3 regions of the Rahnella contaminans genome follow, and region 2 is predicted to be linked to each of the others. Evidence: predicted binding sites of a transcription regulator. Region 2 holds the regulator's gene; each other region holds the start of a gene.
The links. The regulator PhoB, encoded in region 2, activates phosphate uptake and scavenging genes when phosphate is short. The targets are predictions, from matches to a motif close to CTGTCATAAAACTGNCNNAT.
Positions count from the first base shown of each region.

Region 1 (9,934 bases), on a different contig from region 2:
ATTAAGCATGATGCGCATGGACTGCACGGCGGCGTTATCGGCGAGGTTTTTATCCCCACGGCCCAGCCATTTATAACCGGCGAGCGCGGCAGCTTCGGTCACGCGGGAGAACTCGATTGCTAATTCACGTTTCATTGGAAAACCTGTTGGAAGAAAAGAAAGAGTTCGGTGAGGCAAGGCTCATCTGTGCCGCAGATTTTAGCACAGTGGGAAGGACGCATAAAAAAACTCCCCGGATGGGGAGTTTCATAAAAGGTGTTGGCGTAAAACTGACGGGATTACTCGTCGTGATCTTCCCACGAACGAACGCGTGCCACCGCTTTCTGCCAGCCTTTATAGCGGACATTACGTTCCGTTGTTTCAATGCTTGGGCGGAATTCACGTTCGATAGTGGCTTTGCTGCGGACTTCTTCCAGATCGTTCCAGAAACCGACGGCCAGGCCTGCGAGGAAAGCAGAACCCAGCGCGGTAACTTCCAGCACTTCAGGACGCTCAACGCGGGTACCCAAAATGTCGGACTGGAATTGCATCAGGAAGTTGTTGGCGACCGCGCCGCCGTCCACGCGTAAGGATTGCAGACGGGCACCGGAATCGGCCTGCATGGCATCCAGTACGTCGCGGGTCTGATAAGCAATAGACTCCAGCGTTGCGCGGATGATGTGGTTGCTGTTCGCACCACGGCTCAGACCGAAGATTGCGCCACGGGCATACGGGTCCCAGTAAGGGGCGCCGAGGCCGGTGAAAGCAGGCACCACGTAAACGCCGTTAGTGTCTTTCACCTTCATCGCGAAATATTCGGAGTCAGTTGCATCGCTGATCAGTTTCAGCTCATCACGCAGCCACTGAATAGATGCGCCACCAACGAAAACGGCACCTTCCAGCGCGTAGTTTACTTCGCCACGCGGGCCGCAGGCGATGGTGGTCAGCAGACCATTTTTCGATGCAACAACTTCGGTGCCGGTGTTCATTAACAGGAAGCAGCCGGTGCCGTAGGTGTTTTTCGCCATACCCGGTTGCACGCACAGTTGGCCGTAAAGCGCCGCCTGCTGGTCACCGGCAATACCGGCGATTGGAATACGCGTACCGCCTTTACCACCAATGTTGGTCTGGCCGTAAATTTCAGAGGAAGGACGGACTTCCGGCAGCATTTCACGCGGAATATCCAGCGCTTCGAGCATGCGTTCATCCCACTTCAAATCACGGATATTGAACAGCATGGTACGTGATGCGTTGGTGTAATCCGTCACGTGAACGCGTCCCTGAGTCATTTTCCAGACCAGCCAGGTATCCACAGTCCCGAACAGCAGTTCGCCGCGTTTAGCACGTTCACGGGAGCCTTCAACGTTATCGAGGATCCATTTCAGTTTGGTGCCGGAGAAGTACGGGTCAACCACCAGGCCGGTGTTGTGACGGATGTACTCTTCCATCCCGTCTTTTTTCAGCTTTTCGCAGATATCAGCAGTACGACGGCATTGCCACACAATCGCGTTATAAATCGGCTTGCCGGTTTCTTTTTCCCACACGATGGTGGTTTCACGCTGGTTGGTGATACCGATACCGGCGATCTGATCGGAATTGATGTCGGCTTTAGCCAGCACTTCAACCAGTACCGAGCTTTGCGATGACCAGATTTCCATCGGATCGTGCTCAACCCAGCCAGATTTAGGGTAGATCTGGGTAAATTCACGCTGAGAAACGCTGATGATGTTGGCATCGTGATCCAGCACTACTGCGCGTGAGCTGGTCGTACCCTGATCGAGTGCGACAATGTATTTTTTTTCGTGAGTCGTATCTGCTGACATAATTTTCATCCTGCAAATGAGTAAGCTGTGGAACAGTTTAGCCGATCAGGCCTTACGCTGTTTGGTTGGCTGTGACGCTTTGTCAGCCGCTGTTTCGTTAATCTGGTGTGGCAGGTGACGACTAATCAATGCTTTATAGCCGACCGCACCCAGACACGCACCCAGCAGTGGGCCAAAAATCGGTACCAGGAAGTAAGGGATATCTCGGGCGCCGGTGAAGGCCACTTTGCCCCAGCCTGCGAAGTAAGCGAACAGTTTCGGTCCGAAATCACGCGCCGGGTTCAGTGCGAATCCGGTCAGTGGCCCCATGGATGCACCGATAACTGCAATCAGAATACCGATCAGCAGCGGAGCCAGCGGGCCACGTGGCAGGCCGTTGCCGTCATCGGTCAGGCCGAGGATCAGCGACATCAGAACGGCGGTGATCACGGTTTCAACCAGGAACGCCTGCAATACGCTGATGTGCGGGTTTGGATACGTCGAGAAGATACCGGCAAGGCTCAGACTGTCTACGCTGCCGCGTACCATGTTGTGAGTTTGCTCGAAATCGTAGAACAGATTGTAGTAAAGGCCGTAAACCAGCGCGGCGGCACAGAAGGCGCCTGCGACCTGCGCGATGATGTAAGGCAGAACTTTGCGTCCTTCAAAGTTTGCAAACAAACATAGCGCGACGGTGACAGCCGGGTTCAGGTGTGCGCCTGAGATCGCCGCAGTCAGGTAAATGGCCATGGCCACACCGAAACCCCAGACGATACTGATTTCCCACTGGCCAAAGGATGCTCCGGCAAGCTTCAATGCGGCAACACAGCCTGCACCGAAGAAAATGATAAGCCCGGTACCCAGAAACTCAGCGATGCACTGACCTTTTAATGTGGAACTCATGGTTTGGCTCATAGTTTGATCCTGCTAAGGATGATGTTAATGATTGGTTATAGTTTTTCTGTTATGTCGTACGTGAACGTAATCGGATTTTGACGTTCATCATTAAATGAGAACGCAATGTGAATTTATCGTTAACGAGCATAAACGAGAAATAGCGAAATCAAATTTTGTGTGTCGTGTCATAAAAATGAGCGATTTCGCGTATTCGCAGGCCATCACGCGCGGAAAAAAGGCCACGATTTAACAATTTTTGGGCCGCGTCGGTTGAAACGAACATAACAACAGGCCGGATAAGGTTATTCGGTATTAACGGGGATTTCTGGTGAGTGACGCTGCTTTTTAAGCATTTCCTGATACCCGGCGCTGTAAAATTGCAACAGACTGCGTGCAGGAAGGGGTTCTTGCTAGACAGGGCAAAGCTGGCTACATACAATCACCCGGTAAGACACCCGCTGGTTTTACAAGACTTTGGCGCAATTCAGACCCGGATTTGGTTTGTATTCGTTATCAAAATCGACGGAGTGCAGGAATTCTTGAGCCGTGTCCGGATGATGCGGCAGAACATAAGATGTGCGCCTTGCGAACATAAGGGGACCGAAAAATGTCATTTGAAGTATTTGAGAAATTAGAAGCTAAAGTTCAGCAAGCGATCGATACCATTACTCTTTTGCAGATGGAAATCGAAGAACTGAAAGAACAAAACAATACCCTGTCTCAGGAAGTTCAGCAGGCGAGTGGTAATCATGAATCGCTGGTGCGTGAAAATGCACAGTTGAAAGAAGAACAGCACGTGTGGCAGGACCGTCTGCGTGCATTGCTGGGAAAAATGGAAGAAGTCTGATGACTTCGGCCTGAAAATAAAAAAGGACGCCACGGCGTCCTTTTTTGTTGCTGAAAGCGCAAGGTTATTCGATGTCGAGCGGGTCTTCTGACAGCACGATACCGGTGTTGTCGGCATAAAGATGGTCACCGGAGAAGAAGGTGACACCGCCGAAATTGACACGAATGTCGCTTTCGCCAATCCCTTCACTGCCTGCCCCCGCCGGAATCGCTGCCATCGCCTGAATGCCGATATCCAGTTCTTCCAGATCATCTACCTGACGAACTGCACCGTAAATCACAATGCCTTCCCATTCGTTTTGCAACGCCAGGCGTGCCAGACCGGCATCAAGCAATGCGCGACGAACGGAGCCACCGCCATCGACCAGCAGTACGCGACCACGGCCATTTTCTTCCAGCAAGTCATAAAGCAAGCCATTGTCTTCGAAACACTTCACTGTCGTGATTTGCCCGCCAAATGAAGTACGGCCACCAAAGTTGGAGAACAGGGGTTCGACGACATTCACTTCTTCATGGTAGATGTCGCAAAGTTCGGAAGTATCGTATTTCATAGGATTTCATCTGGTTGCTGCATGAGTGTTCAGTATATCCCTTTCGGACGGATGTTGGCAAAATCATCAATTGTTAAATGTGAAAAGCGGCTCGATAAACGCACATCAGGCCACTTTTATTCAATTGAGTAACAGACCCACCGCAAACAACACGTTAGTCAGTAACGCCGTTTTCACCATATGTTCGAGCAGCGGACGCACTTCCAAAGATGTTTTGGACTTTCTTACGCGGATGACGTGAGTCACCAGCATCGGTACGGCCAGAATAAATAACCAGCCGGTCCAGTGGCGCAAATACACGGCGGAAAAAATGGCCAGGCACAGTGTGGCGGCGGCCAAAATAAACGTGTGATAATTGCGGGCATTCACTGGCCCGAGGCGAACCGCCAGCGTGTTTTTGCCGTTGGCGCGATCGGTTTCGATATCGCGCAAATTGTTGATATTCAGCACCGCCGTCGAGAGCAATCCCGTTGCGGTGGCCGGCAGCATCACAATCCAGTCAAAATATCCCGCCTGCAAATAGAATGTCCCGGCGACGCTTATCCAGCCAAAGAAAATCAAAACGGAAATATCACCCAGCCCCATATAACCGTAAGGGCGCGTGCCGACGGTATATGTGATGGCCGCGCCAATCGAGAGAAGGCCGAGGATCACAAAGCCCACGACATCACTCGGTTTGTGGCAGGCGACAGCAATAAGCGCGATTCCGCACACGAGCGTCAGGGCGATGGTCAGGATAATCGCGCGCTTCATCTGTGCGGCGGTAATCATCCCTTTTTGCATCCCGCGCAACGGCCCGACGCGATCGGGCGTATCACTGCCTTTTTCGGCATCGCCATAATCATTGGCCAGATTAGACAGGATTTGCAGACAACCCGCCGTCAGCAACGCCAGCAGCGCGATGAGCGGATGGAAAACGCCTTGCAGGCTGGCAATCGCCGAACCCATGACAATTGAGGCAAAAGCCAGAGGCAGCGTTTTAGGACGCAGGCTTTCAAGCCATGCGCGGGCAGGCGTGGTCGGGGTGCAGGGAGTCATTGTGCTCATAGGTGATTTCGCTCAGGTGAACAGTCAGTCCGAAATCTAAAAAAAATCAGGGAGGCAAACGCCTCCCTGAAGATCACTTTCGGAACGTATGAGCAAATTATAAGATAAAACGGCTCAGATCTTCATCAGCTACCAGCTGATCAAGGTGGCTTCTAACATAATCTGCATCAATGTTTATGGAGATACCGTTGCTTTCGCTGGCGTCGTAGGAAATATCTTCCATCAGGCGCTCCAGAACCGTGTGCAGACGACGTGCGCCAATGTTCTCGGTGGTTTCGTTCACCTGCCATGCCGCTTCCGCGATACGACGTATGCCGTCAGCCGTGAAATCAATGGTCACACCTTCGGTCGCCATCAATGCTTTGTACTGATGAGTCAGGGATGCACTTGGCTCAGTCAGAATACGTTCGAAGTCTTCAGTCGACAGCGCCTGTAGCTCAACGCGGATTGGCAGACGCCCCTGCAATTCCGGGATCAGGTCTGACGGGCTGGCAGTCTGGAACGCGCCAGAGGCAATAAACAGAATGTGATCCGTTTTCACCATGCCGTGTTTAGTGGAAACGGTACAGCCTTCCACCAGCGGCAGCAGATCGCGCTGAACGCCTTCGCGTGACACATCCGGGCCTGAGCTCTGGCCGCGTTTACAGATTTTGTCGATCTCATCGATGAACACGATGCCGTGCTGTTCAACGGCTTCAATCGCCTGTTCTTTCAGCTCTTCCGGGTTCACCAGTTTCGCCGCTTCTTCTTCAACCAGCAGCTTGTAAGCTTCTTTGATTTTCAGTTTGCGCGGTTTCTGCTTCTGTCCGGCCATGTTCTGGAACATGGATTGCAGCTGATTGGTCATCTCTTCCATGCCCGGAGGGGACATGATTTCAACGCCAACAGGCGCAGCCGCCAGATTGATTTCGATTTCTTTGTCGTCGAGCTGGCCTTCACGTAATTTCTTGCGGAAGTTCTGGCGCGCGGCAGAAGGCTCGTGCGCTTCGTCAGCCTGGCCCCAGTTGTTTTTCGCCGGCGGGATCAGCACATCGAGAATACGTTCTTCGGCCATTTCTTCGGCGCGGAAGCGGTTCTTATCGATGGATTGCAGGCGCACCATTTTCACGGCGGCATCGGTCAGATCACGAATAATTGAATCTACTTCTTTCCCGACGTAGCCCACTTCGGTGAACTTAGTGGCTTCGACTTTGATGAACGGCGCATTAGCCAGTTTGGCCAGACGACGGGCAATTTCAGTTTTACCGACACCGGTCGGGCCGATCATCAGAATATTTTTTGGGGTGACTTCGTGGCGCAGCGCTTCATCAAGCTGCATACGGCGCCAGCGGTTACGCAGGGCGATCGCGACAGCGCGTTTCGCTTTATCCTGGCCAATGATGTAGCTGTCTAACTCGCTGACAATTTCGCGCGGGGTCATCTCAGACATAATTTTCGATCCTTACGCTTTAGAAGACAATTCTTCGAGGGTGTGGAAATGGTTGGTATAGATACAGATGTCACCGGCGATAGTCAGCGATTTTTCGACGATATCGCGTGCGCCAAGGTCTGAGTTTTCCAACAATGCGCGGGCTGCCGCCTGGGCATACGGGCCACCGGAACCAATCGCGATAAGGTCGTTTTCAGGCTGGATGACGTCGCCGTTACCACTGATAATCAGCGAGGCATTTTCATCCGCAACGGCCAGCAGCGCTTCGAGACGGCGCAGCATACGGTCGGTACGCCAGTCTTTAGCCAGCTCAACGGCGGCTTTCACCAGATGACCCTGGTGCATTTCCAGTTTGCGTTCGAACAGCTCAAACAGCGTGAAGGCGTCAGCGGTACCGCCAGCAAAACCAGCGATCACTTTGTCGTTGTACAGGCGACGTACTTTCTTGACGTTGCCCTTCATGACGGTATTTCCCAATGTGGCCTGGCCATCACCACCGATAACGACCTTGCCGTTACGGCGTACACTTACAATTGTTGTCACGAGCGGTTCCTCGTTGCAGACGGAAAAGATCCCCGCAGGCTTGTGGGACACTTCGCGTGTCTCACAAACTTACGGGGCATATTGAAAGTATAGATTGGGGAAGGATTACGGGTTTTCAACCCCCGGTTGCGACGGGAATGCAACCGGAGATGCCAGCGCCTTTGAGACGCGATAGTGTGCTGTCAGCACCAGAACGGCTGTTGTACGGGCCGATAACCACTCGGCTCCAGCCGCCACCGGTGGTGATTCGGCCTTCAAACCCTTCGAATGCCAGCTTGGCTCGCTGGGATTCCGCCTGATCGGCGCCTTTGAATGAACCGCACTGCACCATAAAGCGCTGGGTTTTTTCCTGCTCTTTCGGTTTCTCTGGCGCTGCCTGCGTGATTGCAGCCGGTTGCTGTGCTTTCGGTTGTTCTTTCGGCACTTCCCTGACCGGTTCTTTCACCTGTGGCTTAGGTTTTGGCTGAACAGGCTGCGTTTGCACCTGAGCCTGCGGCGCGCGTACCGGCTGCGTTTGCGGCGTGTACGTTGGCTGCTGAACCTGACGCGGCTGTGTCTGCACCGGCTGTTGCTGGGCATAAGTTGGCTGTTGTTGCTGAACCTGACGCTGCGTCTGAGCCGGACGCGTGGCGACCTGACTTGGGTCGTTATACGGCACTTCAGACAGCTGTGTTGGCGTCTGGCGCATATCGGCCTGCATTTGCTCGAGAAGCTGTCGCTGTTCCGGCGTCAGCTGAGTTTTGGATTCAACCTGACCGCCCGCCGTCGGTTCTGTCGGCGTGGTGACGCCCATCTGACGGTTTTCCAGCTCCTTGATATAACGCCAGCGTTCTTCAGGCTTAGGCGGCAATCCGTTACCCGGACGAACAACATGCGTCGGCAGTACCGCCGCTTCTTCATGTTTATTGTGCGCAATAAAATAGAGGCCACCGACAAACACCACCAGTACCGCAACGGCTAACACCACCATGGTTTTGGAGATCGTTGGGGAACTGCGTTTTTTACTCCGGCTGGTACTTTTCCGCCGCGCTCCTGAGCGCCCACGGCTTACATAGTCTCTTTGTGCCACTATCGTTTCGCTGTGTCGTGATGAATGAAGAAGTGCGTCATGTTACTTAACCCTGCATATATAACAAATCAAAAACTGACTCACGCTTTCGGGGCGGCCGTGCTTTGGCGTACGACCAGCTCACTATCAAGCAGAAGCGAACCGTTTTGTACCGGATTTCCCTGTAACTGCTCAAGTAATAATAACATAGCCTGACGACCAAGCTGGAATCTTGGCTGCGCGACGGTGGTCAGCGGAGGATCGGTAAACTGGCTGGCTTTGATGTCATCGAAGCCCACAACCGATAAATCCTGCGGAATACGTAAACCCATTTTCTTCGCCTGGAACATCGCACCAATCGCCATAATGTCGTTATGGCAGAAGATGGCCGTTGGCGGAGAAGGCAGCGCCATCAGTTCGCTCACCGCCCGCGCGCCGGATTCATAGGTAAAATCGCCCTGAGCGGTTAATGCGTTTTCGACGCTGATCCCGTTGCGGCGCAGCGCCTGCACATAACCTTGCGAGCGATACTGGCAAAGCGGCATGTGTTTCGGCCCTTCGATACAGGCAATACGCTGGTGGCCCAGATTCAGCAGATAATGCACCGCTTCAAACGCGGCAGTCAGGTTATCGATATGAACCGTCGGCAGTTCCAGTTCGGGCGCAAATTCATTGGCCATCACCATCGGCGGCAGGTTGCGTTGTTCTTCTTTGCTGGCATCGAAAGGTAAATCAGAACCGAGCAGCAACATGCCATCAATCTGTTTGGTGATGATCAGATTGATAAAGGTTTTTTCCTGCTGGTTTTGCTGAGCGCAGTCGCCAATCAGCACCAGATAACCGCTTTCGGCGGCGGTGCGTTCGATCCCTTTGATCAGATCGGCAAAAAACGGATCGCAGATGTCCGGGACGATCACCAGAATAGTTCGCGATTCATTGCGTTTCAGGTTTCGGGACAAGGCATGGGGAGAATATCCTACGGCCATGACAGCCTGATCGACCTTCTGACGGGTAGATGCGGAGACTTTCTCCGGGTTCATTAACGCGCGGGATACCGTTGCTGTTGAAACGCCTGCCTGTTCTGCCACATCTTTCATTGTCGCGGCGGGTAATTCTTTCTTGTGATCCAACGCATCTCTCCTTGCAACAGCATCAAACTGACACAACAACATCCACATTCCTCACCTGGCTACCCATGCTGTGTAGCTCATCACATTCTAAACAGAATGTGAGTAGGATTTGTTACCTAATTTGCATTAAAAGTGTGATGCAGATGCTTTTTTCGATCCATCACGCAGAAATCCTGACTATTTATGCGGATTAGCTATCGATCGGATCGACATCCAGCGTCCATTTCACTTTTTTAGCCTGCGGCAGGCTGGTAATCAGCGGTTGAGAACTTTTGATCAGATGCTGCAAAACGCGGCGGGAAGGATGCTGCAATAAGAGCTGCCAGCGGAAACGTCCGTTGCGCTTGGCCGCAAGCGCAGGCACCGGCCCTAAAATCCACAACGAATCATCTTTAAGCGGGCTGGATTCCAGCAGATTTCGCAACTGTTGCAGGAACAGCGCCGACTGCTGATTATCGTGGTCTTCTGAGCGGATCATAATGTGGCTGGTGTAAGGCGGCAGAAAGACGCTCTTGCGCTCGGCAAGCGTCTGTTTTGCGAATTCGTCGTAGCCTTGCTGCAACAGAACCTGCAACAGCGGATGTTCAGGATGATGCGTTTGCAGAACCACTTCACCTTGTTTGCCTGCACGACCGGCACGGCCTGAAACCTGAGTATAAAGC
Region 1 is NZ_JAADJS010000008.1:81,696-91,629, forward strand. Features, by position in the region: gene glpX (class II fructose-bisphosphatase) at 1-135, opposite strand, end outside; gene glpK (glycerol kinase GlpK) at 279-1,802, opposite strand; gene GW579_RS22770 (MIP/aquaporin family protein) at 1,848-2,696, opposite strand; gene zapB (septal ring assembly protein ZapB) at 3,286-3,525, shown strand; gene rraA (ribonuclease E activity regulator RraA) at 3,590-4,075, opposite strand; gene GW579_RS22785 (1,4-dihydroxy-2-naphthoate polyprenyltransferase) at 4,196-5,122, opposite strand; gene hslU (HslU--HslV peptidase ATPase subunit) at 5,220-6,551, opposite strand; gene hslV (ATP-dependent protease subunit HslV) at 6,564-7,094, opposite strand; gene ftsN (cell division protein FtsN) at 7,210-8,163, opposite strand; gene cytR (DNA-binding transcriptional regulator CytR) at 8,244-9,272, opposite strand; gene priA (primosomal protein N') at 9,463-9,934, opposite strand, start outside.
Region 1: the regulator PhoB is predicted to act here: its motif matches at 2,861-2,880, upstream of GW579_RS22770 (MIP/aquaporin family protein).

Region 2 (9,934 bases):
TCACTGTTAATCGCAGAAAGAGACGCGGTGATCACCACGAAGTTCAGAATGGTTGCCGCCGCCGCAATCCCCATGTGCTGGAACGTCAGCACGAACGGGCTGCCCTGCGTCCCCACCTGATTCCATGGGAAAATCGACATAATCACAAACAGCGTACCCACGTAGAACACCAGAATACGCAGTGGAACGGAGTTGATGGCTTTCGGAATAGATTTCTTCGGGTCTTCCGCTTCACCGGCGGTAATACCGATGATCTCGATACCGCCATAGGCAAACATCACCAGTTGCAACGACAGGATCGTGCCCATGATGCCCTGGCTGAAGAAGCCGCCGTTCGTCCACAGATTGTGGATACCGGTCGCCTGCCCACCGTTGCCAATGCCCCAGAAGATAATACCGAAACCGGCAATGATCATGATGATGATGGTGAAAACTTTGAAGAAGGAGAACCAGAACTCCAGTTCACCGAACACCTTCACGCTCACCAGATTGATAGCGCCGATAATCAGCACCACACTCAGCACCCAGGTCCATTGTGGTACATCCGGGAACCACACGCCCATGTAAATACCGAACGCCGTAACATCGGCAATCGCGACAATCAGAATCTCAAAACAATACGTCCAGCCGGTGATGTAGCCGGCCATCGGCCCGAGATAATCCTGCGCGTAACGGGAGAACGACCCGCTCTGCGGATTATTAACGGACATCTCACCCAATGCACGCATGATGATAAATGCGATGATCCCGCCGACCAGATAGGCAAGCAGCACGCTTGGTCCGGCCATTTTGATGGCATCGGCAGATCCGTAAAATAAACCGGTACCGATGGCTGATCCCAGTGCCATAAAGCGAATATGGCGCGTTGTCAGGCCACGTTTTAGCTTCGTGCCTGGCGCTTCTTTTTGCTCTGTTGGTTGTTCAGCTTCTTGCTGCATGTGCATTAACCCGTATGTTTTTTAAATATCAAAAGTGCGTATTTTAAGAAATTAACTTTTTTACCTGCCAATGAAAAAGCCACGGAAGATTCTCCGTGGCCCGATTGGCGAAACATTCAGCAGACTAATTATATTTTATGCCGTTGAACATTCACCAAATGATCATTGGTGCGCAGTGACGCTACGCGGACCGCTGATTTTGTCATAAATACCGGCCAGCACCAGCATTAATAATGACGGCGGTAACCAGGCCAGACCTTGCGCCGCCAGCGGCAGGTTCGCAGTCCAGGCTGGCATCAGATCTGCAAAAGCAGAAGCTTTGATGCCGTCAACAATACCGAAGACCAGGCTGACAACCATCACAGGTGCGACGATACGCGTAGTGCTGTTCCACCAGCGCAGGGTAAAGCTCAGTACAACCAGCGCAATACACGGCGGATAAATCGCAGTCAGAACCGGTACGGAAATCTGAATCAGATGGCTCAGGCCCAGGTTGGACACCAGCATTGAGAACAGACCCAGAATGAAGACCAGCGTTTTATATGACAACGGCAGATACTGAGCGAAGAACTCAGCACAGGCGCAGGTCAGACCAACCGCGGTGACCATACAGGCGATGAAAATCAGCGCACCGAGGAAGAAACTACCCACGCTGCCAAAAGTATGTGCCACGTAAGCATGCAGGATCACCGCGCCGTTTGTTGCATTTGGCACCAGCGAGGCACTGTTTTCGCCCAGTTTGAACAGACTCAGATAGACCAGCATCAGGCCCAGACCGGCAATCAGCCCTGCCAGAACCGTATAACGGGTCAGCAGTTTGGCATCGGTCACGCCACGCGAACGTGCGGCGTTAACGATAACAATCCCGAAGACCAGCGCGCCCAGCGTATCCATCGTCAGATAGCCGTTAACAAAACCGCTGGAGAACGGCACCGTCTGGTAAGCGTCAACCGCAGGCATGGACTGACCGGCAGGCCATAGCAGTGCAGCGATACCCAGCGCGCCCAGCGCCACCATTTTCAGCGGTGCAAGGAAATGCCCGACGGTATCGAGCAGACGGCCCGGATACAGGGAGATACCAATCACCAGAGCGAAATAAATCACGCTGTAAATCAGCAGAGGCAGCGGGCCGTCACCGGTCATCGGTGCGATACCGACTTCAAAGGAAACCGTCGCCGTACGCGGTGTGGCAAACAGCGGGCCCACAGCCAGATAACAGACAGTCGCCAGAAGAATACCGGCACCACGACCAATAGGCGTACTCAGGGCGTCAACACCGCCACCGACGCGCGCAAGCGCAATCACAGTCATCACAGGAAGCCCTACCGCCGTGATCATAAACCCGGCAGCTGCCCACCAGACTTCATGACCGGCCTGCAAGCCTACCATCGGCGGGAAAATGATGTTTCCTGCCCCGACGAATAAGGCGAAGGTCATGAAACCCAGCGCCAGAATATCTTTATTTGTTAAACGAGTACTCATGATTGGTGTCGTGTTGCCTGTTCAAATGAATAAAGTGTCCGATGCTGTCGTCGTGCTACTCCGTCAGAAGGATGAATGGCGTTGTCATAGCCAGAGAACACCAATGTGAGGATCGGAGTGAGCTAAAAACGCCTGATGATATGCAGATGATTACGTTGTTATGCAGGGAGTATCGAGCGACAGCGGGGCTTAAGGTAAACGTTTATAGCGTAGAAAGGCAAGCCGTGATCGAAAAAGCAGAGTGTTCAACCAGATTAATACGACAAAGCAGTAACAATCACTAAATACCTTCCAAAACACGCAATATGATATGTATGATTTTTGAACGAACAAAGCACAAGATATGCTCCGATAAGATTAAAAATGCGTGAAATCACCATTCACAGGTCATTTCACGCACAATATCCAGCATTTTTACGAGGGCAAAATTTAGCCGCTTTCCGGATTTACCAGACGCGGGCGGCGATATCCACCACCAGTTTAAGTTTTTCCCACTGCTGCGCTTCGGTCAGGCTATTGCCTTCTTCCGTAGACGCGAAGCCACACTGCGGGCTCAGGCAAATCTGGTTAATGTCCAGATATTCAGCCGCCTCTGCGATCCGTGCTTCCACGGTTTTCGCCAGCTCAAGTTCACCGGATTTGGTGGTAATCAGCCCCAGAACCGCCTGCTGATGACCTTTTTTGATGAAACGCAGTGGCTCAAAACCGCCTGAACGTTCATTGTCATATTCCAGGAAGAAGGCGTCGATATTCACACCGCCAAACAGAATCTCTGCCACCGGCTCATAGCCACCTTCAGAAATCCAGGTTGAACGGAAGTTACCGCGGCAAACATGCAGGCCAATCACCAGATCGTCAGGTTTACCGGCGATGGCTTTGTTGAGCACGTCAGCGTAAGTACGTGCTAACTCTTCCGGAGAGTCACCCCGTTCGCGGATTTGTTTCTTCTGATCTTCAGAACACAGATACGCCCAGACGGTATCGTCGAGTTGCAGATAACGACAGCCGGCATCGTAAAAGGCTTTGATCGCGTCCCGGTAAACCTGTGCCAGATCGTCAAAATAGTCTTTCAGATCAGGATAAACGTCTTTGCTGATAGCATTTCGGCCACCGCGAAAATGCATCACGCTCGGGCTGGGAATAGTCATTTTCGGCACAGCCGTTCCGCTGATACTTTTCAGGAAACGGAAATCTTCCAGCATCGGGTGCGAACCAAAACCGAGTTTGCTCACCACTTTGATACTGCGCGCTTTCGTCTGTACGCCGTTGAACTGGATCCCCTGAACCGCATCATAACCTTCCACCCCTTCCAGGCCTTCGAAGAAGTCAAAGTGCCACCACGCACGGCGGAACTCGCCATCCGTCACCACCTGCAGACCGGCTTCACGCTGCAAATCCACCACACGGCGGATTTCAGTGTCTTCCACCGCGCGCAGCTGTACTGCATTAATTTCACCGGCCTGAAACTGTTTGCGGGCTTCTTTGATCGCGGCCGGACGCAGGAAACTGCCAACGACGTCAGCGCGGAACGGAGGGGTAGTACGTTGCATGAAAACTCCTTATGGCATCACGCCCCTGGCGGAATGCGAATGATTTACAAAGTAAATAATTACGTTGCGTTACCTGTAGACATCTGGATGTCTAAACGGCTTTAAGGCCATACTGTCATGCAGCCTGTTCACTCACAACAGAGGAATTTTCATGGGACGTGAAATAAATTCATGATCATCAGGCAGAATCGCGCCATAAACAGAAATGAAAAAGCCTGCTATCGGCTGATAACAGACTTTACGTAAATTGCTGAAATTAAGGTTTTACGGTGACCGGGGAGTCTGAACCCTGAGGAACAATCAATTTTGGTGCCAGCGTGAACATAAACCGCGTGCCGACACCGACTTCGCTGAGAACTTCGAGTTTCGAATTATGGTGGCTGAGCGCATGTTTTACGATGGCGAGCCCCAGTCCGCTGCCGCCGGTCTGGCGTGAGCGCGCCTTATCCACACGGTAAAAACGTTCGGTCAGACGCGGTAAGTGCTGCGGCGCAATGCCCGGCCCGTTGTCACTTATCTGAAACTGCGCGCCATGTTGAATTTGCTGCCAGCTGACTTCAATCCGCGTGCCCGGCGGGGTGTGATTCACGGCGTTATACACCAGATTCGACACCGCACTGCGCAGCTGATCTTCATTGCCAAAGACTTTCAGCTTTTCGTTTACGCGAAACACCACTTCATGTTTCCCGCCGCTTAACGTCTGCACTTCCCGCTCAAGCATGCTGAGCATCACCGGAATATCGACCTTCTCGTGCATATCGATATTGGCGGATGCTTCGATTTTCGACAGGGTCAGAAGCTGCTTCACCAGCCCGTCCATGCGCCTCGTCTGCTCCTGCATCGTATCCAGCGCTTTGGTGCGGAACGGCTCTTCCAGCTTGGCGTCTTCCATCATTTCCAGATACCCCTGCAACACAGTGAGCGGCGTGCGAAGTTCATGGCTGACGTTGGCAAAGAAGTTACGTCGCGCGCCTTCGAGCTGACGCATCTGCGTGACGTCACGCGCCACCATCAGAAGCTGCCCCTCGGAATACGGCATCACGCGAAACTCGACGTAATGTTCATTATTGAGTTGCAGATTCAGGGCACGGCTGAAGTCACGGGTCTGGATCCAGGTGCGGAATTCCGGATAACGCAGCAGGTTAAAAATATGCTGGCCGTTATCTTCCGGCCAGCGGAAACCGAGCAGATCCTGCGCCAGTCCGTTACACCAGAAGATATTGCCTTCTTCCGTCGCCAGAACCACCGCATCCGGCAGCGATTCGGCACCGCTGCGGAAACGTTTGATCAACTGACCTAATTCACGACGACGTCGCCGGTTGCGCATCTGCATCTGGTTCAGCCCGTAAAACAGCGGTTCCCAGCTCCAGCGCCCGTTCGGCGGGGTGATGCTGCGGTCAAGCCACAGCCAGTGAGAGAGTTTAAGCTGATTGTAATAATTCCAGCCCAGCGCCGCGACCAGCGACGCAAAGAGGAGCCAGCCGAAATGGCCGACGAAAATTCCGAGGATCAGGGCTGGCAGACAAAAGAGAAAAAATTCGCCGGCCAGACGTTTCCATGACAAACGTTCTAACACACAGGTTCTCCGCTGTGGGGGACTCAATAACGCGTTGAGAAACGATATCCGGTACCACGAACAGTCTGGATCATTCTGTCATGTCCACTGGTTTCCAGCGCTTTACGCAAACGACGAATATGCACGTCTACCGTGCGATCTTCCACATAAACGTTAGTGCCCCACACGTTATTGAGCAACTGTTCTCTGCTGTAAACGCGTTCGGAATGGGTCATAAAGAAGTGTAACAACTTAAATTCGGTCGGCCCCATATCGAGCGCCTGCTCGTTGGCCATCACCCGGTGAGACGACGGATCCAGACTGAGCCCCAGCATGTCGATCACTTCTTCGACCGCCATTGGCGAAATCCGGCGCATCACCGCTTTAATACGGGCAACCAGTTCTTTTGGTGAAAACGGTTTAGTGATGTAATCATCGGCACCGACTTCCAGGCCGCGCACCCGATCTTCTTCTTCACCGCGAGCGGTCAGCATCATCACCGGAATTTCGCGGGTCAGTGCTTCACGTTTAAGGTGCTTAATAAACTGAATACCGGAACCGCCGGGTAGCATCCAGTCGAGCAGGATCAGTTCTGGGTAAGGTTCCACTAACTGGCCAATCGCTGAATCAAAATCTTCAGCTTCTACTGCCTGATATCCATTCTGTTCCAGTACAAAACACACCATTTCACGGATTGGAGCTTCGTCTTCAACCACCAATATACGTCTAGCCATCGTAGGTCCTGCCAATAGGTTAGCGATCTTTTATTTGATTGCGGGCGCCATTATGCGTCAGTTTTGTGACAGATTTATGAATGAAAATGATGGTTCATTTAAGGCAAATATGACAGATAAATTCCCGCCATCCTGCTGAAATTGGTCTGATTTATCGGGGACAGGTTCCCCCGCCGACGTTTATACTTTGCACCATTGTCGTCATACAGGGTTCACACGGGAGTCTCATGCGCCTGATCCACACCTCCGACTGGCACCTCGGCCAGTACTTTTTTACCAAAAGCCGCGCCGCTGAACATCAGGCATTTTTGCGCTGGCTGACCGGTCAGGTGCAGCAGCATCAGGTGGACGCCGTCATTGTCGCCGGGGACATCTTTGATACCGGTTCGCCGCCCAGTTACGCCCGCGAGTTGTACAACCGCTTCGTGGTGGAATTACAACAAACCGGCTGTCAGCTGGTGGTGCTGGCCGGGAATCACGATTCCGTCGCCACGCTCAATGAATCCCGCGAACTGCTTTCGTGCCTGAATACGCGGGTGATCGCCACCGTAGGCGAAAATCTGGAGGAACAGGTTTTAGTGCTGAACACGCGTGAAGGCCAGCCCGGCGCGGTGTTGTGTGCCATTCCGTTTTTGCGTCCGCGCGATTTACTCGCCAGCCAGGCCGGACAGTCCGGCAGCGACAAACAGCTCGCGTTGCAGGAAGCCATTGCGGCGCATTATGACGCGCTGTATCAGGCCGCACTGGCGAAGCGTCAGAAACTTGGTGTGCCGTTGCCCATTATCGCTACCGGCCATCTGACCACCGTCGGCGTCAGCACGTCTGACTCCGTGCGCGACATCTATATAGGCACGCTCGACGCCTTCCCGGCCCAGGCATTTCCGCCGGTAGATTACGTGGCGCTCGGGCATATTCACCGCGCCCAGTGCGTCGCAAAAACCGAACATATCCGTTACAGCGGCTCGCCGATTGCCCTGAGTTTTGACGAACTGAGCAAAGCCAAAAGTGTGTACTTACTCGATTTCGACGGCGCAACGCTTAACGCCATCGACACGCTGGAAATCCCGGTTTTCCAGCCCATGCAGATCATCAAAGGTTCGCTGGCTGAAATCGAAAAACAGCTGGCGCAGTTTGCAGGCGGCGATACGCAAAAGCCGGTCTGGCTGGATATCGAAGTCGCCACGCAGGACTATCTCAGCGATATTCAGCGACGCATTCAGGCGCTGACGGAAGATCTGCCGGTAGAAGTCGTGCTGTTACGCCGCAGCAAAGAACAGCGCATCCACAGTATTGAGCAGCAGGAAAAGGAAACGCTGAGCGAGCTGAGCGTCAGTGACGTGTTTGAACGACGTCTGGCGCTGGAACCGGATCCTGATGAGCCGCGTCAGGCGCGGATGCGCACGCTGTTTGCGCAGGTCGTTGAACAGATCACCAGCGGTCAGAATGCGGAGGACGGCGCACAATGAAAATTCTCAGCCTGCGATTAAAAAACCTGAACTCGCTGGAAGGCGAATGGAAAATTGATTTCACCGCTGAGCCGTTTGCCAGCAACGGTTTATTTGCCATCACCGGCCCGACCGGCGCGGGGAAAACCACCCTGCTCGACGCCATTTGTCTGGCGCTTTATCACCAGACACCGCGTCTGAACGTCACGCCGAGTCAGAATGAACTGATGACCCGCCACACCGCCGAATCGCTGGCGGAAGTCGAGTTTGAGGTCAAAGGCATTGGCTACCGCGCGTTCTGGAGCCAGCGCCGGGCCAAAAACTCGCCGGACGGCAATTTACAGGCGCCGAAAGTGGAACTGGCACTGCTGGCCGATGGAAAAATTCTGGCCGACAAAGTGCGCGATAAACTTGATGCCATCGCCGAGCTGACCGGGCTGGATTTTGGCCGTTTCACCAAATCAATGATGCTTTCACAAGGCCAGTTCGCCGCGTTCCTGAATGCCGATGCCAACGACCGCGCGGAATTGCTGGAAGAACTCACCGGCACCGAAATCTACGGGCGGCTTTCTGAGCGCGTGTTTGAACAACATAAAGAAGCCAAAAATCAGCTCGACGGTTTGTATCAGCGTATGGCAGGTATCGAGTTGCTCAGCGAAGAGCAGCGTCAGGCGTTTGAAACGGAACTGGCCGCGCTGAACGCGCAGGAAATTATCCTCAGCCAGCAGGCGCTTCAGCGCCAGAAGGATCTGAACTGGTTGCAACAATGGCAGCAGGTACAGCAAAAATATCAGCAATCTCAGCAGCAGCTGACGGCGGCAGAGCAGGAAAACCTCGCCGCAGCGCCGCAGTTGCAACAACTCGCGCGCAGTGAACCGGCTGAAAAGCTGCGTCCGCTGCTCAGCGACCGGTTGCGCTGTGAGAAAGAAACACAGGAGTTACAGCAAGCGCTCACGCAACTGGTTCAGCAACAGCAACAACAGGCCGCACAGATGACACCGCTGGCTTTGGCGCTGGAACAGGCGAAAACCGCTCGCCAGAAACAGGCCGGAGAGCAGCGCCAGCTACAGACGCTGATGGACGAAAAAGTTCTGCCGCTGGATAGCGAAATTGCCCGGTGGCACAAATCACTGACTGACACGCAGCAGGCCGTCAGTGAAGTACAGAAACAGGCCAGTGAGCATAACGCGACGCTGGCGAAAATCACCGAAGAACGGCAGAAACTGGAGGTACAGAGTCAGCAGCATCAGGCGAAACACACCACGCTGACCGCCGCGCTTGAGACTCAGCAACAGCGTCAGGTTGAACTGGAAAAACAGCAGCCGCTGACGGCGTTGCAGAAGCGGCAATCTGAACTGGCGCAACTGCGTCCGGTACGCCAGCAGCTGTTCTCACTCGCACAGATTTTCCCTCAGCTCGACTCACGTGTCCGTCAGCAGCATCAGGATTTTGCGCAGAATCAGACGGCAATCGCGGAAGAAGAAGAACGCCTTGGCAAAATCCGTCTGCAATGCCAGAAACAGCTCGAGCATCTGAATGATGTCAAAGCGCGGCTGAAAAGCGAGGAACTGATCGTCAGCCTGACGGCAGAACGCGCGAATCTGCAAAGCGGCCTACCCTGCCCGCTGTGCGGTTCCACCTCGCATCCGGCGATTGAAAGTTATCAGGAGATCAAACCGTCTGAAACGGCGCAGCGTGTTGAGAAAATGCAGCTGGAATTTGATGCAGCGAAAGCCAGCGGAATCGAACTGGCCGCGAAAATTAAAAGCCTGAAAGAACACCAATTGCGCCTGCAAACGCAGCTTGAGCACGACCAGCAGCAACTGAACGCGCATCTCGAAAACTGGAAGAAAATCAGCGCTCCGCATGGTCTGACGTTCACCCTGAATGATGCGGCGGACATTCAGCAATGGCTGGCGTCATGCGATCAGGAAGAACAGCAAACACAGGAAACCCTCCGCCAGCATGAACAGCTGGCCCGTGCGCTGCAACAGGCGAAAGACGCCCTCAGCGAAGCCGCCGGCGAACAACAAAAAGTCCAGCAGCAAAGTGCATTGCTGGCAGAGCGTTTTACGCTGACGCAGCAAAACCTGACGAAGTCTCTGGAACAGCTTGAACGCCTGCAAACCCAGTATGCGGATGGCGAGAAAACGCTGAAGGAACTGACGGCGCAGCGCACAGAACTCTTCGGCGCCCGTCAGGTTACGCAGGTTCGCGAGCACTTACATCA
Region 2 is NZ_JAADJS010000002.1:642,033-651,966, reverse strand. Features, by position in the region: gene proY (proline-specific permease ProY) at 1-938, opposite strand, end outside; gene brnQ (branched-chain amino acid transport system II carrier protein) at 1,101-2,420, opposite strand; gene GW579_RS12110 (cobalamin-independent methionine synthase II family protein) at 2,867-3,970, opposite strand; gene phoR (phosphate regulon sensor histidine kinase PhoR) at 4,227-5,546, opposite strand; gene phoB (phosphate response regulator transcription factor PhoB) at 5,570-6,259, opposite strand; gene sbcD (exonuclease subunit SbcD) at 6,487-7,725, shown strand; gene sbcC (exonuclease subunit SbcC) at 7,722-9,934, shown strand, end outside.

Region 3 (9,934 bases), 330 kb from region 2:
GAGCGTTGCTGCGGCGTCGCTGACCCTGGATGACAAACTGGATATGATCGAAAAGCGCATTGGCCGTCGCGCTGATGCCGCGATTGTCGGGCCGAAAGTGACGCTGGGCGAAAGTGCCAAAGCGCATCTGATTATTCAAAGCCCGCTGGAAGCCAGTGATATTCCGTATCGCCATGACCGCGATATGTTGCGGATGGCGGTAGAAGAAGCGCTGCAAAAGATGCTCTGATTTATCATTAGCAGAAATACGAAAGGCCGCGCAAAGCGGCCTTTTTGACGTTTGGGAAACCGAATTTACTGCCAGTCAGCCAGAATTTCTGCGGTGGTTTTTACTGTGACCGGATTGCCGGGCACGGATAATTCACGCCACACTTCGTTATGCTGACCAATCAGTTGCTGCGCGGTAACATGCGTACGGTCGCCGGTTGTATGCGCATCCGACGCAACGGTCACGGCATAACCTTTGCTGGCGGCGACTTTGATGGTCGTATCCACACAATAATCTGTCGCACAACCACAGACCGTAAAACGGGTCGTGTTCAGTTCCTGTAGTACCGCGTCCAGCGTGGTGCGATAGAAAGAATCACAGGCGGTTTTGGTGACAGAAATCGCTCCTTCGGGCTGATGTAGCTCAGGCAACACCTGCCAGAATTCGCTGCCTTCGGTCATTTCACCTTCAGCGTGCTGAATGAAGATGACGCGCCCTGCCCGGTCAATCAGCTGATTAATACGCTCAGCCCGTCCGCTGCGGTCATAACGCGGGGAAGCGAAAACGCCGTTTTGCATATCCACCACAATAAGAACATGTTGCTCTGACACGACTCTTTCCCTCAAATGAACACAATGAAATGCAAATGATTTACTTTTTCACCAGCGGATGATTATTCCACGGGCTGTCGGCGGCAGGTTTCACGGTACTGACTTTAGGCTTTTGCGGCTTTTCAGCGGAGAGCGGCGTGCGACGTTTGCTGCGCGTCATATCAGGGCGCAAATGGCCTTCGATAAAATCCAGATACAGCGTTTCCACTTCCTTACGCGCCCAGGGCGTGCGGCGCAGAAATTTCAGACTGGACTTGATGCTCGGATCGCTTTTGAAGCAGTTGATATTGACCTGCGAGGCCAGTGCGGGCCAGCCAAAATTATCCACCAGCGTTGTCAGCAGTTTTTCCAGCGTGACACCGTGCAACGGATCTTTCGCCGCTCCGGGATTTTGTGGTGTATCAGTCATTGGCTCGCTTTTCCTTATCAATTTTCAGGCCGCGCACTTTATCATTTTTCCCTTACGAAAGAGCAATAAACTGTTCACGCAGGGCGTGGAGTTCGTCACGTGTATTGGCCGCTTCTTCGAATTCCAGATTCTGGGCGTGCGCATACATCTTGCTTTCCAGCTCTTTAATGCGCTGTTCCAGCGCTTTAGGCGTAAGCGATTTGTAGGTTTGCGCCGCTTCGGCATCGCGCTTGTCTTTGTTCTTTTTGGTCTTCGGCTGGCCCAGTTGCAGGATATCGGAAATCTTCTTGTTCAGGCCCATCGGCGTAATGCCGTTTTCCAGGTTGTAAGCTTCCTGTTTCGCACGACGACGCTCCGTTTCACCGATAGCTTTGGCCATTGAATTCGTGATTCTATCGCCGTAAAGAATGGCTTTACCGTTGAGGTTACGCGCCGCACGACCAATGGTCTGGATAAGCGAACGTTCAGAACGCAGGAAACCCTCTTTGTCGGCATCAAGGATTGCCACCAGAGAAACTTCCGGCATATCCAGCCCTTCCCTCAGCAAGTTGATGCCCACCAGCACGTCGAATTCACCGAGACGCAAATCGCGAATGATCTCCACGCGCTCGACAGTATCGATATCAGAGTGCAGGTAACGCACCTTCTCGCCGTGTTCTTCCAGATACTCGGTCAAATCCTCGGCCATGCGTTTGGTCAGTGTGGTGACCAGCACACGCTCATTGATGGCAACGCGTTTGCGGATTTCAGACAGCAGATCGTCGACCTGCGTGGTCACCGGGCGCACTTCAATAATCGGATCCAGCAAGCCGGTCGGACGCACCACCTGATCCACCACATCGCCGCCGGATTTATCCAGCTCGTAAGCGCCTGGCGTGGCGGAAACATAAATCGTCTGCGGCGCCAGCGCTTCAAATTCTTCAAAACGCATCGGGCGGTTATCCAGCGCCGATGGCAGGCGGAAACCGTATTCCACCAGCGTTTCTTTACGCGAGCGATCACCTTTATACATCCCGCCGATTTGCGGAATGGTGACGTGGGATTCATCGACTATCAGCAAACCGTCGGCAGGCAGATAGTCAAACAGTGTCGGCGGCGGCTCGCCCGGCCCGCGCCCTGAAAGGTAGCGCGAATAGTTTTCGATACCCGAGCAATAACCCAGCTCATTCATCATTTCGAGATCAAACTGCGTACGCTGGCTGAGACGCTGTTCTTCGAGCAGTTTGTTGTTATCCAGCAACACCTTGCGGCGATCGGCCAGATCGACTTTGATCTCTTCCATCGCCTGCAAAATACGTTCACGCGGGGTGACGTAGTGCGTTTTCGGGTAAATGGTGAAACGCGGAACTTCGTGCTGCACCTGACCGGTCAGCGGATCGAAAAGGGAAAGCCGCTCGACTTCCTGATCGAAAAGCTCGATGCGCAGCGCCAGATCGTCCGATTCCGCCGGGAAGACGTCGATCACTTCGCCACGGACGCGGAAAGTACTGCGCTGGAAAACCTGATCATTGCGGGCATATTGCAGCTCGGCCAGACGGCGCACGATCGCGCGCTGATCGATAATCATCCCTTTGGTCAGGTGGAGCATCATTTTCAGATACAGATCCGGGTCGCCCAGACCGTAGATCGCCGAAACGGATGCCACCACGATGACGTCGCGGCGCTCAAGCAGCGCTTTGGTCGCGGAAAGTCGCATCTGCTCGATGTGTTCGTTCACCGAGGAATCTTTTTCGATAAACGTGTCTGAACTCGGGACATACGCTTCTGGCTGATAATAATCGTAGTAAGAAACAAAATATTCGACGGCGTTCTCCGGGAAGAACTCTTTCATTTCGCCATATAGCTGGGCCGCGAGGGTTTTATTGGGCGCGAGAACCATCGTCGGCCGGTTCAGGTCAGCAATCACGTTCGCGACGGTGAAGGTTTTACCGGAACCGGTAACGCCGAGTAACGTCTGGTGCGCCAGACCGTTCTCCAGCCCTTCTTCCAGACGGCGTATTGCCTCAGGCTGATCGCCTGATGGCTTAAATTCGGAATGCAGTTTGAACTCTTTACTCATGACGGGCTACCTGGCTGAAATGAAAACGCATAAGGCCGTACGAAAGGCGCTCACGGAAAAACAGTATGAAAGACTCCGCGAATTTTGCCAGCCTTGATTTTACCGCCCTATAGTACTGTATATAAAACCAGCCTCCAATCGATAAAAATCACCGGTGATTTAACAGGTTGCTTCATCTGCACTTTTTTAGGTTATTACGAAAAAGAATTCTCACCATCAGGTGACAATTATCCCCAAAATTTTTCATCCGTTAACTTTCTGACCACAGGTTGACGAATTCTGACACAACTATGACGAACGAATTACGGGCATATTGCTTTTAACTAACTCACTGATTATAAACAACATCATCAAAAAGCTGCGAATACGGGCAAAGTGAGCACAACCCGCGCCCCGACTCGTCTGTAGCATCTTTTCTTACTCTCATGCACATGGTTATCCACAGGAATAGTGGATAACTCTCAGCACGCCCCGTGCTGCGGGAGTTGGCAAAAAGTGCACTTCAGACGCCGGAGGGGGGATCAGCATCTTTTTTAGTTATTTTTTCCCTTTTTTCAGACTTTATTTATGCCTATTTTGCCTAGATTTCTGGTCGGATGTTTCTTGCAAAATCCAAAAGTGCATCTCATCAGGATTTTTTTGCTTCTTACTCCCCTTACGTTTGCACCAAAATCAGAGAGAGCGGCACTGGCAAAGTGCAGTTGCCCTTTTCCCGCGTCTGACCGGTTCTGTTAAAACCTGAGCAACACTAATGAATAATCCTAAATCGCCGTGCGCCCCGCTGTTAACACCCCTGTAACTTCTCTTTTCCCCGGCACTTTTACAAACTTGGCCTGAGAGTTGCAGTGTCACTGTAGGAAGCGTTTCCTGTAGCCGGAACCGCTTTTTTCACCTGAAAGTGAAATCTGATGATTACCCTGTTTTTTGCTAAGCAAAGTCATTTTTAGTGCAAGGAAAAAGCGGTTAACCCCATTTATCACTGGTTAATGGCTGTTTATCTGTAATTGATGCTGAGAGGTTGGCTGGTAATCAACGGGATTTAATTCTGTGTTACGGCGTTAACAGCGGAACATAAATGTCAGAAATGTGACAGTGGCGGTCAAAGCGAAGTTCAGCGGAATGCTCCGTGCGGGAGGGAGGTCTGATGTTAAGTGTAAAATCAGTTAATCAGTATTATGGGCAAAAACATATTCTGTGGGATATCAATCTCGAACTGTACCGCGGTCAATGTACGTGTCTGATCGGCCGAAATGGCGTGGGGAAAACCACGCTGGTGAACTGCATTATGGGCCATCTTCCGGTGAAAAGCGGGGCGATCTCCTGGCAGTCGCGCGACGAAGAGCCTCAGAGTTTGTTAAATCTGCCAGTGGAAAGACGTGCGCAAATCGGTATCGGTTATGTGCCACAGGGCCGGCAGATTTTTTCGCAGATGAGTGTCGATGAAAACCTGCAAATTGCCATGATGGCCAGCCGGAATAAGACGCGTCGCGTGCCTGAAGAGGTCTACGACCTGTTTCCGACGCTTAAGGAAATGGGAATGCGTAAAGCGGGAGAGCTCGATGAGAGCCAGCAGCAGCAACTGGCGATCAGCCGCGCGCTGGTTCAGGAGCCCGAACTTCTGATCCTCGACGAACCGACCGAACACACCAGCGCGTCAATGGCGGCGAATATGGGTAACATCATTCACCGCCTGAACCGTGACCTTGGTCTGACGCTGCTTCTGGTCGGGCATAAATTGCCGTTCATCCGCAGCGTCGCTGACCGGTTTTGTCTGGTGGACGGCGGGCGCAACGTAGCGCAAGGCACGCTGGCACAGCTTGACGAGACGTTAATCAAAAATTATCTGACGGTCTGACGTCGCGCTTCATTCACCACAAGAAAGCAGACGTTCGAGATCCAGATATTGCCCCAGATTTACGTCCAGACCGGCGATCAGGAACGGGATCTCGCCCAGCAGTGGCGCAGGCAACATACGCGTGAGCGTCTCCATGTATGCCGGATGATGCTTCCCCGTTTCCTGCACATCATTGGCAATCCAGCCCGCAAGATGCAACCCACTTTGCGCGATGGCCTGCGCCGTCAGCACGGCGTGATTGATGCAGCCCAGCCGCATTCCCACCACCAACACCACCGGCAGTTGCTCGGCAATCACCCAGTCCGCAAACGTGTAATCTGCGGTCAGCGGCGTGTACCAGCCACCCGCCCCTTCCACCACTACCCAGTCAGCCAGCGGTTCGAGATGGCGCAATCCGGCGGATAACACCTGCGGATCAATCGGGCGCTTTTCCAGCTCGCTGACGATATGCGGCGACGTCGGCTCGATAAACGTACAAGGATTCACTTCGTCATAACGCAGTCCGACGGTGCTGTAAGCCTGAAGCGCCAGCGCGTCGCTGTTGCGCGGCCCTTCTGCCGTCATTTCACTGCCTGATGCCACCGGTTTGTATCCGGCGGTTTTGTGTCCGGCGCGCGCTGCCGCCTGCAAAAATGCGGTTGTGGCAACGGTTTTTCCGACTTCTGTGTCGGTGCCGGTAATAAAGTATTTTTGTTTCATGATTTATTTTAATAAAAGCCTGGTGTTGGTTCTGGCTCCCTTCCCGCAATGACATCGGATTTTGCTCCTCCCCCTGCGAAGGGGAGGGAGCAGACCGTGCCTGTTTCAAACCTGGGAGGAGCTTTGTTAACGTGGGATAAGTTCTTCCACCTGCAAAATGCCGTAGACCAGCCGGTAGTTGAGCGGCAAAATGCCGTCGCGGCGGACGTAATGTTTTTCCAGCAATTGCAGACGCTCGCGCCCGCCCAGTCCGCCGAGGCGGCCATTTTTGATGTGCGTCGCGCCAATGCCTTTGAGCGAACGCATCAGCGACATCACGTCCGGGAATTCGGCGACGTGATCGCTGAAGGTCACTTCATGGCGATACGGCGCGCAGGCTTCGGCGATTTTGTCGGGCGTCAGGAACTGATTCACGTGACGACGGCCATCGACTTTCATCCACGCCGCGGCCAGCTCATTGAGCGAACCTTCGGCCAACGTGGAGAAAATCACCAATCCGCCGTTGCGGGTGACGCGATGCATTTCTTCCAGCGCACGCGGCAGCGCGTTACACCACTGCACTGCCAGATTGCTGAAACAGATATCAACCGAGTTATCAGCAAACGGTAAACGCTCGATATCCCCCGGCACGTATTCATCGGCGGAATCCAGCTCGCGGGCACGGCTCAGCATGCCTTCAGAGAGATCCAGCGCAATCACGTTTTTCCCCTGAGCGCGCCAGTAACGGCTGAAATAGCCCGTCCCGCAACCGGCGTCGACAACCGTTTTTCCAGCATTTTTCAGATAAGGTTCTGCCAGCGAAAGCAACGTTTCACCCACATCACGCTGCAATTGTGCGGCGTTTTCATAACTGACGGCGGCGCGACTGAACGCGTCGGCCACCGCTTGTTTATTCACTAATTCAGTGACTGCACCCATGAAGGGACTCCAGCAAAAAATCGATATCTTCCGGCCTGTGTGCCGCCGTCAGCGTAAGACGCAGCCGCGCGCTGCCCGGAGGCACCGTCGGCGGACGGATAGCACTGACCCACAACCCGCGTTCGCGCATTGTCGCCGCCAGATCTAAAGCAGGCTGATTTTCGCCTACGATCACCGGCTGGATTGCCGTTTGTGAAGCGGTCAGCCGGTAAGGCAATCCGGAAGCCCCGGCGCGGAAACGGGCAATATTGGCCGCCAGTTTATCACGCAGGCCGTCGTCCTGCCGGACTCGTGCCAGCGCGGCCTGTAACGCGCAAACCTGCGCCGCAGGCATCGCCGTGCTGTAAATAAGATGACGCGCGAACTGCACCAGATAATCCGCGGTAGCATCATCACACAACACCGCCGCGCCACTGCACCCGAAAGCTTTACCGAATGTGATCACCAGAAGCTCAGGCCGCACACCCTGCTGCCAGCAACTGCCGCGCCCTTCTTCACCCAGGACACCCACGCCGTGCGCGTCATCCACCATCAGCCAGCTATCGTGCGATTGCGCCAGACGATGCAGTTCCGCCAGAGGTGCACCGTCGCCGTCCATGCTGAATACCCCTTCGGTCACCACCAGCGTTTCACCGTCCACCGGTTTTTTCAGCAAGCGTTGCAGGGAATCCGGCTGATTGTGATGAAAGCGCCGCAGCTGCGAAGGCGCATGGGCAGCGGCTTCCAGCAAAGAAGCGTGACTGAGTTTATCCGCCAGCACGCGATCGTCGCCCTGCATCAGCGCGGCAAGAATGGCCTGATTTGCCGCAAAGCCGGAGATAAACAGCAGCGCGCGCGGATAGCCCTGCCACTGCGCCAGCTGCTGTTCGAATTCAGCGTGCACCACGCTGTAGCCGGTGACGTGCCCGGAACCGCCGCTGCCCACGCCGTATTTTTCAGCGCCCTTCTGCCACGCGGCAATGACGTCCGCGTCCTGACTCAGGCCGAGATAATCGTTACCGGAAAAATTCAGATACCGTTTGTCACCCTGTGTCAGAAACCGCGCGCTGCCACCGTTGTTAGGCTGACGCACACGAAAAGCCGCCGCTTCTTTGCGGGCGGCAACGGCATCGTTAATCCGCGTTTGCCAGCTCATGATCAGACGGCGGCGTTGTAGAACTGTGCGGTATCGGCATGAACCAGCTGTTCTGCCAGCGCGGCCTGTTGCTGGTTATCGCCCATTTCTGTTTCGAACACCTGCGGGTTCAGCCCCAGTTTGCCAAACAGAATGAGATCTTTATCTTCCGCCGGGTTAGGCGTGGTCAGCAGCTTGCAGCCGTAGAAAATGGAGTTGGCACCGGCCATAAAGCACATCGCCTGCGTCTGTTCGCTCATCTGTTCGCGACCGGCGGAAAGACGGACATACGACTGCGGCATCATGATGCGCGCCACGGCGATAGTGCGGATAAAATCAAACGGATCGACGTCGTCGTTATCGGCCAGCGGCGTGCCTTTCACTTTCACCAGCATGTTGATCGGCACGCTTTCCGGCGGCACCGGCAGGTTCGCCAGCTGCATCAGCAGACCGGCACGGTCTTTGACGGTTTCACCTAAACCAACAATCCCGCCGGAGCAGACTTTAATGCCCGCGCCGCGCACTTCCGACAGCGTATCCAGACGTTCCTGATAGCTGCGGGTGGTGATGATGCTGCCGTAAAATTCCGGCGAGGTATCCAGATTGTGGTTGTAGAAATCCAGACCGGCATGCGCCAGACGCTGCGCCTGCGAGGTGTTCAGCGTGCCGAGCGTCATACAGGTTTCCATCCCCAGTTCTTTCACGCCCTGCACCATTTGCTCGAGGTACGGCATGTCACGGTCGTGCGGGTTTTTCCACGCCGCGCCCATGCAGAAACGGGTTGAACCGGCGGCTTTCGCCTGACGGGCGGATTCAAGCACCTGCTCGACTTCCATCAGACGTTCAGATTCCAGCCCGGTTTTGTAACGGGAACTCTGCGGGCAGTATTTACAGTCTTCCGGACAGGCACCGGTTTTGATCGACAACAGCGTACTGACCTGAACCTGACGCGGATCGAAGTGCTGGCGGTGAACCTGCTGCGCTTCAAACATCAGTTCAAGAAAAGGTTTGGAAAACAGTGCCTGAGTTTTTTCAAGCGTCCATTGGGTGCGGGTAGTCATGCGACAACTCCAAAATAAATGTTTCGTGAACGTTTTTATGGTCGGTATACTGTCAACCATTCTCGATTCGTTTTAGTTTACGGTCAACGAGAATTACATTTTTTAGTTTACAATTTACCGCCCGCAGGAATCCTTTATGAGCCCCGCCGATATCGAATTCGACCAGCGCCACATCTGGCATCCGTACACATCCATGACCAAACCGCTGCCCGCATATCCGGTGGAATCGGCGTCCGGCGTGCTTTTACATCTGGCCGACGGGCGTGAACTGGTGGACGGCATGTCGTCCTGGTGGGCGGCGATCCACGGCTACAACCACCCGCAACTGAATCAGGCAGCGGTTGAGCAAATTGGCAAAATGTCGCACGTCATGTTCGGCGGCATCACGCATCCATCGGCTATCGCGCTGTCGCGCCGTCTGGTGGAAATGACGCCTGCCGGGCTGGAATGCGTGTTTCTGGCGGATTCAGGTTCGGTCGCGGTGGAAGTGGCGCTGAAAATGGCGATGCAATACTGGCAGGCGCGCGGCGAGAAACGTCAGACGCTGCTGACGCTGCGCAACGGCTATCACGGCGATACCTTCGGCGCGATGTCGGTCTGCGATCCGCAAAATTCGATGCACAGTTTGTATCAGGGATATCTGCCGCAGCATCTGTTTGCCGACGCGCCGCAGAGCCGTTTTGACGGCGAATGGGACGAAGCGGACATTGCGCCTTTCGCCAAAATGCTCGATGAAAACCACAGCAAAATTGCCGCAGTGATTTTAGAGCCGGTGGTTCAGGGCGCGGGCGGGATGCGGATTTACCATCCGCTGTATCTTAAACGGGTGCGTAACCTGTGCGATCAGTACGGCGTGCTGCTGATTGCCGATGAGATTGCCACCGGTTTTGGCCGCACCGGCAAGCTGTTTGCCTGTGACCATGCGAAGATTTCGCCGGATATTCTCTGCCTCGGCAAAGCGCTGACCGGCGGCTATATGACACTTTCCGCCACGCTGACC
Region 3 is NZ_JAADJS010000002.1:969,826-979,759, reverse strand. Features, by position in the region: gene GW579_RS13700 (gluconeogenesis factor YvcK family protein) at 1-229, shown strand, start outside; gene GW579_RS13695 (isochorismatase family protein) at 295-819, opposite strand; gene GW579_RS13690 (VF530 family protein) at 860-1,228, opposite strand; gene uvrB (excinuclease ABC subunit UvrB) at 1,281-3,287, opposite strand; gene GW579_RS13680 (ABC transporter ATP-binding protein) at 4,432-5,142, shown strand; gene bioD (dethiobiotin synthase) at 5,152-5,841, opposite strand; gene bioC (malonyl-ACP O-methyltransferase BioC) at 5,968-6,759, opposite strand; gene bioF (8-amino-7-oxononanoate synthase) at 6,743-7,894, opposite strand; gene bioB (biotin synthase BioB) at 7,897-8,934, opposite strand; gene bioA (adenosylmethionine--8-amino-7-oxononanoate transaminase) at 9,071-9,934, shown strand, end outside.
Region 3: the regulator PhoB is predicted to act here: its motif matches at 3,567-3,586, upstream of uvrB (excinuclease ABC subunit UvrB).